2 regions of the Pseudomonas sp. GD03875 genome follow, and region 2 is predicted to be linked to the other one. Evidence: predicted binding sites of a transcription regulator. Region 2 holds the regulator's gene; the other holds the start of a gene.

Region 1 (3,430 bases), on a different contig from region 2:
GCTGGCCAGGGATTCGACCTCCGCCATGGCCGAGTTGAGTTCGCCGGCCAGTTGCTCGATGGAAAGGGTGGTGCGGTCGATCACCGCCAGCCCCTCGCGGGTGGCCGCGTCCGCGCCGCGCGCGGCCTCGGCGGCCTGGGCGGCGTTGTTGGCCACGTCGTGGGCGGTGGCGCTCATTTCCTGGGAGGCGGTGGCCACCTGGTCGATTTCGCGGAACTGCTGCTGCATGCCGGCGCTGGTCTGGCTGGCGATGGCGGCGGATTGGTCGGCGGTGCTGCGGGCGTCCTGCACCGAGCGTTTCACGTCGGCGATGATCGGCTGCAGCTTGTCGAGGAAGCGGTTGAACCAGCCGGCCAGCTCGCCCAGTTCGTCCCGCCGCGCGTATTCCAGGCGACGGGTCAGGTCGCCTTCGCCGCTGGCGATGTTCTTGAGCATGCTCGCCACGTCGAGGATCGGGCGGGTCACGCCACGGGCGGTCAGCCACATCAGGGCGATGCCGAGGAGGATGGCGACCAGGGCCAGGATCACCGTGAAGGTGGTGTCGCGGGTGCGGCTCTCGTCCAGTTGCTGCTCCAGCGCCAGGGCCGGGCCCAGCAGGACGGCTTTCGGCACTTCCAGCAGCACGCCCCAGGACTTGGCCTCGGGGATCGGCAGCAGCGGCTCGATCACCCGCAGCTTGTCATCCAGCTCGAGGAATTGGGACTGCCCGCCGGCGAGCAGCTGGCTGATCTGCGCGCCTTGCCTGGGGAAGGCGCTGGTCAGCGGCTTGCCGAGCTGGGCGGGGTCGCGGCTGTGGCCGGCCAGCAGGCCGGCGGGGCTGATGATGCTGACGTGGGCCTGGCCGTCGTACAGTTCGCCGCTGGCCTTCAGGCTGATCTGCTGCAGGCTCTCCAGGCTGATGTCGACGCCCATCACGCCGATCACCTTGCCGTCCTGCTCCAGGGGGAAGGCGATGCTGGTCATCAGGATCTGCTTGCCGTTGACGTCGTCGAAGTAGGGGTCGAGCACGCAGGTGCGGCGGGTGTCGCGGGGGCAGGTGTACCAGGCGTTGTAGGGCGCGCCGCTGGGGCCGGTGCTGGTGTCTTCGAGCTGCGTCTCGTCCATCGCCTCGGCTTCCAGGGTGCCGGGCACGGTCTGCGCCCAGTACAGGGAGAAGCGCCCCTTGTCGTTGCTGCCCAGCTCGCCCTGGCCGGCGAACAGCTCGTCCTTGCCGTCCAGCGCGTTGGCCTCGAACACCACGTAGAGGCCGAGCAGGCCGGGGTTGGCCTCCAGCGCGGAGCGCACCTGGCGGACCAGGTCCTCGCGCAGGTCGAAGGCGTCGAGGAAGCGTTTCTCGGCCTGGTCCTTGAGGAACAGCACCTGGCGCGAGAAGCCCTTGCCGTACTGGTAGGCATCCATAAAGTAGCGCTGGATGCGCAGGCCCTGGAGTTCGCCGCGCGAGGCCATGCGCAGGCGGGCGGCTTCTTCGAGCATCTCGGAGCTGGAGTCCCTGACCAGGGTGGCGCTGCGAGTGGACTGGAAGAGCGAAGCGCCCACCAGCAGGGTCACGATGGCGAGCAGGGAGAGGCCCGAGAGCAGAGTGATTTTCAACTGGATGGACAGGCGCGACAGCATGAGCAGGTCATTGAGTGTGCGGACGGCTGTTCGGGTTATCGGTAGCGGAGCCGCGGTCTTGAGCGTCCGCTGCCGACCCGGAGCCGCTTGATCCTGGATCACGGGGAAAGGCGAGGCGGAATTATGCACGCACTGATCAGGATATTGCACGCATCGCGTTTTGACAGAACCTGATCGTTCGGGCAGAGTTCTGCGCTTTTTTGCGGACGGTCTGCCTTGTCCGCGGTTTCGGAGTCTGTCTATGAACGCAGTGGTGGCCGCCGTCGGCATCATGCTGGCCCTCAGTCTGTGCCGGGTGCACGTGGTGATCGCGCTGATCGCCGGTGCCCTGGCCGGCGGCATGATCGGCGGGCTCGACCTGCAGGCCAGCCTCGCGGCCTTCAACAAGGGGCTGGGCGGCGGCGCCAACGTGGCGCTGTCCTATGCGCTGCTCGGCGCCTTCGCCGTGGCCATTTCCAGGTCCGGCCTGGCTCACGCCCTGGCGGACAAGGCCCTGGCCCTGGTCGGCCGCCAGCAGGCACGCGGCGGCGACCTGGTGGGCTGGCTGCTGATAGGCCTGCTGCTGGCGGTGTCGGTGTCGTCGCAGAACATCCTGCCGATCCACATCGCCTTCATTCCGCTGCTGGTGCCGCCGCTGCTGTACGTGATGGCGCGCCTGCGCATGGACCGCCGCCTGGTGGCCTGCGTGATCACCTTCGGCCTGATCACCCCCTACATCTTCCTGCCGGTGGGCTTCGGCAACATCTACCTGAACGAGATCCTGCTCGCCAGCGTGCGCAAGGGCGGGGTGGACACCACCGGCGTCAGCGTCACCCTGGCCATGCTGCTGCCGGCCCTGGGCATGCTCTGCGGGCTGCTGGTGGCGGTGTTCCTCAGCTACCGGGGCAAGCGCGACTACGACCTCGCCCGCATCGAGCAGGTGGAGAACGTCGCCGTGCAGTACAACCCCTACAGCCTGCTGGTGGCTGGCGTGGCGGTGGCGGCCGCGTTCGCCGTGCAGCTGTGGCTGGATTCGATGATCGTCGGCGCGCTGGTCGGCTTCGTGATCTTCTCCCTGTCCGGCGTGGTGCGCTGGCGCGAGGCGGACGACCTGTTCACCGAGGGCATGAAGATGATGGCGATGATGGGCTTCATCATGATCGCCGCCGACGGCTTCGCCGAGGTGATGCGCGCCACCGGCGAGATCGACAGCCTGGTCGGCTCCGCCGCCGGCTGGATCGGCCACAGCCAGGCTCTTGGCGCGCTGATGATGCTGCTGATCGGTCTGCTGGTGACCACCGGCATCGGTTCGTCCTTCTCCAGCGTGCCCATCGTCGCGGCGATCTTCGTGCCGCTGTGCCTGCAGCTCGGCTTCAGCCCGCTGGCCATCGTCTGCATCGTCGGTACCGCCGGCGCCCTGGGCGACGCCGGCTCGCCGGTGTCCGACTCGACCCTGGGGCCGACCGCCGGCCTCAACGCCGACGGCCAGCACGACCACATCTGGGACACCGTGGTGCCGACCTTCCTGCATTACAACCTGCCGCTGCTGGCGTTCGGCTGGGCCGCGGCGCTGCTCCTGTAGCCGGCGCTTCAGCTCCGCGCCGGGATGCCGATACACCAACAACACCGCTCCGACTCAGGCGGATAACCAGAAGGAATGGGACCATGCGTCTGACCCTGAAAACCAAAGTGCTGCTGCTGGCCCTGCTGCCGGTGATCCTCTTCGCCCTGGTGCTGAGCGGCACCGTGGCGAAGGTCCTGGCCGACCTGGCGGCCGACGAGGTGGCGGAGACCCGCACGCGCCTGATCGAGGAGAGCCGCCAGGAGCTGCAGCACT
Region 2 (3,430 bases):
AGCGCCGCCAGCAGTTCGGGAGAGGCCGGGGTAGGCTCGGCACGCTCGCGCACCTGGCCGAACATTTCGTTGACCGCATCCAGCGCCTGCAGCACCACGTCCATCAGCTCCGCGCTGACACGGCGCTCACCCTTGCGCAGGATGTCGAACACGTTCTCCGCGATATGGCAGCACTCGACCAGTTCGTTGAGCTGGAGAAAGCCGGCTCCCCCCTTGACGGTGTGGAAGCCACGGAAAATGGCATTGAGCAGGTCCATGTCATCCGGTCGGCTTTCCAGCTCGACCAGTTGCTCGGACAGTTGTTCAAGAATCTCGCCGGCCTCTACCAGAAAGTCCTGGAGGATTTCTTCATCGGCGTCGAAGCTCATCGGTGCGCTCCAAAGGCTCTGTTAGAGCTCTTAAAATCCAAGGCTGGATAGCAGGTCGTCGACATCATCCTGGCTGGCAGCGATGTCATCACGCTTATCGGCATGAATCTGCGGACCTTCACCCTTGGAAGGCTCTTTTTGTTTTTCCTGCTCGGCGCGCAGCTCGTCCATGTCGTGCTGGATGCCGGCGAAGCGGTCCACGTGGCTGGCCATCAGCACCAGCTTCAGCAGGTTGCCTTCCACCTCGGTGACCAGTTGGGTCACGCGCTTGATCACCTGGCCGGTGAGATCCTGGTAGTCCTGCGCCAGCAGGATGTCGTTGAGCTGGCCGGACAGTTTCTGGCTGTCGCGCTCGCTGCGGGCGAGGAACAGCTCGATGCGCTTGGCCAGGTCGCGGAAGGCGTCGGCGCTCATTTCCCGACGCATGAACTTGCTCCAGTCACCGGACAGGGCCTTGGCCTCGTCGCCCAGGTCGTTGACCAGCGGGGCGCTCTGCTCCACCAGGTCCATGGTGCGGTTGGCCGCCTTCTCGGTCATCTGCACGACGTAGGACAGCCGCTCGGTGGCGTCCGATATCTGCGAGATTTCCTGGGCATGCGGATTGCACGGGTCGAGCTGGAAATTGACGATCGCGTTGTGCAGCTCACGGGTGAGCTTGCCGACTTCCTGATACAGGCCGCGATCGCGTGCCTGGCTCAGTTCGTGGATCAGATGCACAGCTTCGCCGAAGCGGCCTTTCTCAAGGCTTTCGACCAGCTGGGTAGCATGTGCCTTCAGGGTCGACTCGAGTTCGCCCAGGGAGGATTCATCGTTTGCCATAGTGCCCCCGCGGCGGACATCAGCCGTTAACGCGTTCGAAGATCTTCTCGATCTTCTCCTTCAGCACCTGGGCGGTGAACGGCTTGACCACATAGCCGTTAACACCGGCCTGGGCGGCCTCGATGATCTGCTCGCGCTTGGCTTCGGCAGTCACCATCAGCACCGGCAGGGTCTTCAGTCGCTCGTCGGCGCGCACCGCGCGCAGCAGGTCGATGCCGGTCATGCCGGGCATGTTCCAGTCGGTCACCAGGAAGTCGAAGCTGCCGCTCTGCAGCATCGGCAGCGCCGTGTTGCCATCGTCGGCTTCGGCCGTGTTGGTGAACCCCAGATCGCGCAGGAGGTTCTTGATGATCCGTCGCATCGTCGAAAAATCGTCAACGATGAGGATTTTCATGTTCTTGTCCAAGTCGACCTCCGTACAGTCCTAAACGCCCCGGCGGCCCGGTTGCGTCGCAAATCATGAAACCGGCCGGCCGTCAGCTCGCCCGCCACTCGCTCAGCCTGGCGCGCAGACGCGCGGCGCACTGGCTGTGCAACTGGCTGACCCGGGATTCGCTGACCCCCAGGACCTCACCGATTTCCTTCAAATTCAGTTCTTCGTCGTAGTAGAGCGACAACACCAGGCGCTCGCGCTCCGGCAGGTTGGCGATGGCATCGGCCAGGGCCGCCTGGAAGCGCTCGTCTTCCAGGCCATGCAGCGGACCGCCATGGCTGCCGGAGACGTCTTCGTGCAACCCGCCCTGCTCGCCGTCCTGCACCAGGTCGTCGAAGCTGAACAGACGGCTGCCCAGAGTGTCGCCAAGAATGCCGTAGTAATCTTCGAGACTCAATTGGAGTTCGGCCGCAACCTCTTGATCTTTAGCGTCTCTTCCGGTGCGGGCCTCGATGGTGCGGATGGCGTCGCTGACCATCCGCGTGTTGCGGTGGACGGAACGCGGCGCCCAGTCGCCCTTGCGCACCTCGTCGAGCATGGCGCCGCGGATGCGGATGCCGGCATAGGTCTCGAAGCTGGCGCCCTTGCTGCCGTCGTATTTCTTCGACGCTTCGAGCAGGCCGATCATGCCGGCCTGCATCAGGTCGTCCACCTGCACGCTGGCGGGAAGACGCGCCAGCAGATGGTAGGCGATACGCTTGACCAATGGCGCGTAGCGCTCGATCAGTTGATGCTGGGAGTCCTGCGCCTGCGCCTTGTTGTACATTCGAAGTCCACTGGCTGCTGTCATACGGCCGTACCCGCGATCGGTTGCTGCACCAGACGCTCGACGAAGAACTCCAGATGGCCGCGCGGGTTGGCCGGGAGCGGCCACGTGTCGACTTTCTGGGCGATCGCCTTGAACGCCAGTGCGCATTTCGAGCGCGGGAAGGCTTCGTATACCGCGCGCTGCTTCTGCACAGCCTTGCGTACGGACTCGTCGTAGGGGACGGCGCCGACGTACTGCAAGGCCACATCAAGAAAACGGTCGGTTACCTTGGTCAGCTTAGCAAACAGATTGCGACCTTCCTGCGGGCTGTGGGCCATGTTGGCCAGCACGCGGAAGCGGCTCATGCCGTAGTCGCGGTTGAGCAGCTTGATCAGCGCGTAGGCGTCGGTGATCGAGGTCGGCTCGTCGCAGACCACCACGATCACTTCCTGGGCCGCGCGAACGAAGCTGACTACGCCGTCGCCGATGCCGGCAGCGGTGTCGATCACCAGCACATCGAGGTTATCGCTGATGTCGCTGAAGGCCTGGATCAGGCCGGCGTGCTGCACCGGCGACAGCTGCACCATGCTCTGGGTGCCGGAGGCGGCCGGCACGATGCGAACGCCGCCGGGGCCCTGGATCAGCACGTCCTTCAGATCGCACTCGCCGGCGATCACGTCGGCCAGCGTGCGCTTGGGGGTCAGGCCCAGCAGCACGTCGACGTTGGCCAGGCCCAGGTCGGCGTCCATCAGCATCACCCGGCGGCCGAGGTCGGCCAGCGCCAGCGACAGATTCACCGACACGTTGGTCTTGCCGACGCCGCCCTTGCCGCCTGTGACTGCGATCACCTGTACGGGATGCATACTACCCATGTTCTTCTCTTACCTTCTTGCCTGGACTGGGCTGGTCGGGCAACTACACCGACCCTTTCCTACACCTTAGAACGCCTTGTACACCGCCGCCTGCTAGCCCGCGCGACGCGCGGGATGCTGATACAGGCCGGCGAACATGTCGGCCATGGCTTCCTCGCTCGGGTCCTCCGCAGTCTGCATGCTCACGGCA

Evidence for each region. The regulator FliA, encoded in region 2, starts transcription of late flagellar genes. The targets are predictions, from matches to a motif close to CTAAAGTTTNNNNNNNNNNNGCCGNTAA.
Region 1: the regulator FliA is predicted to act here: its motif matches at 1,650-1,677, upstream of N5D30_RS06865 (methyl-accepting chemotaxis protein).

What each region holds. Positions count from the first base shown of each region.
Region 1 covers NZ_JAOCCV010000006.1:40,902-44,331, reverse strand. The annotation lists gene N5D30_RS06865 (methyl-accepting chemotaxis protein) at 1-1,614, opposite strand, end outside; gene N5D30_RS06860 (Na+/H+ antiporter family protein) at 1,856-3,175, shown strand; gene N5D30_RS06855 (methyl-accepting chemotaxis protein) at 3,259-3,430, shown strand, end outside.
Region 2 covers NZ_JAOCCV010000002.1:276,310-279,739, reverse strand. The annotation lists gene N5D30_RS02785 (chemotaxis protein CheA) at 1-368, opposite strand, end outside; gene N5D30_RS02780 (protein phosphatase CheZ) at 399-1,187, opposite strand; gene N5D30_RS02775 (chemotaxis response regulator CheY) at 1,207-1,581, opposite strand; gene fliA (RNA polymerase sigma factor FliA) at 1,664-2,410, opposite strand; gene fleN (flagellar synthesis regulator FleN) at 2,407-3,240, opposite strand; gene flhF (flagellar biosynthesis protein FlhF) at 3,334-3,430, opposite strand, start outside.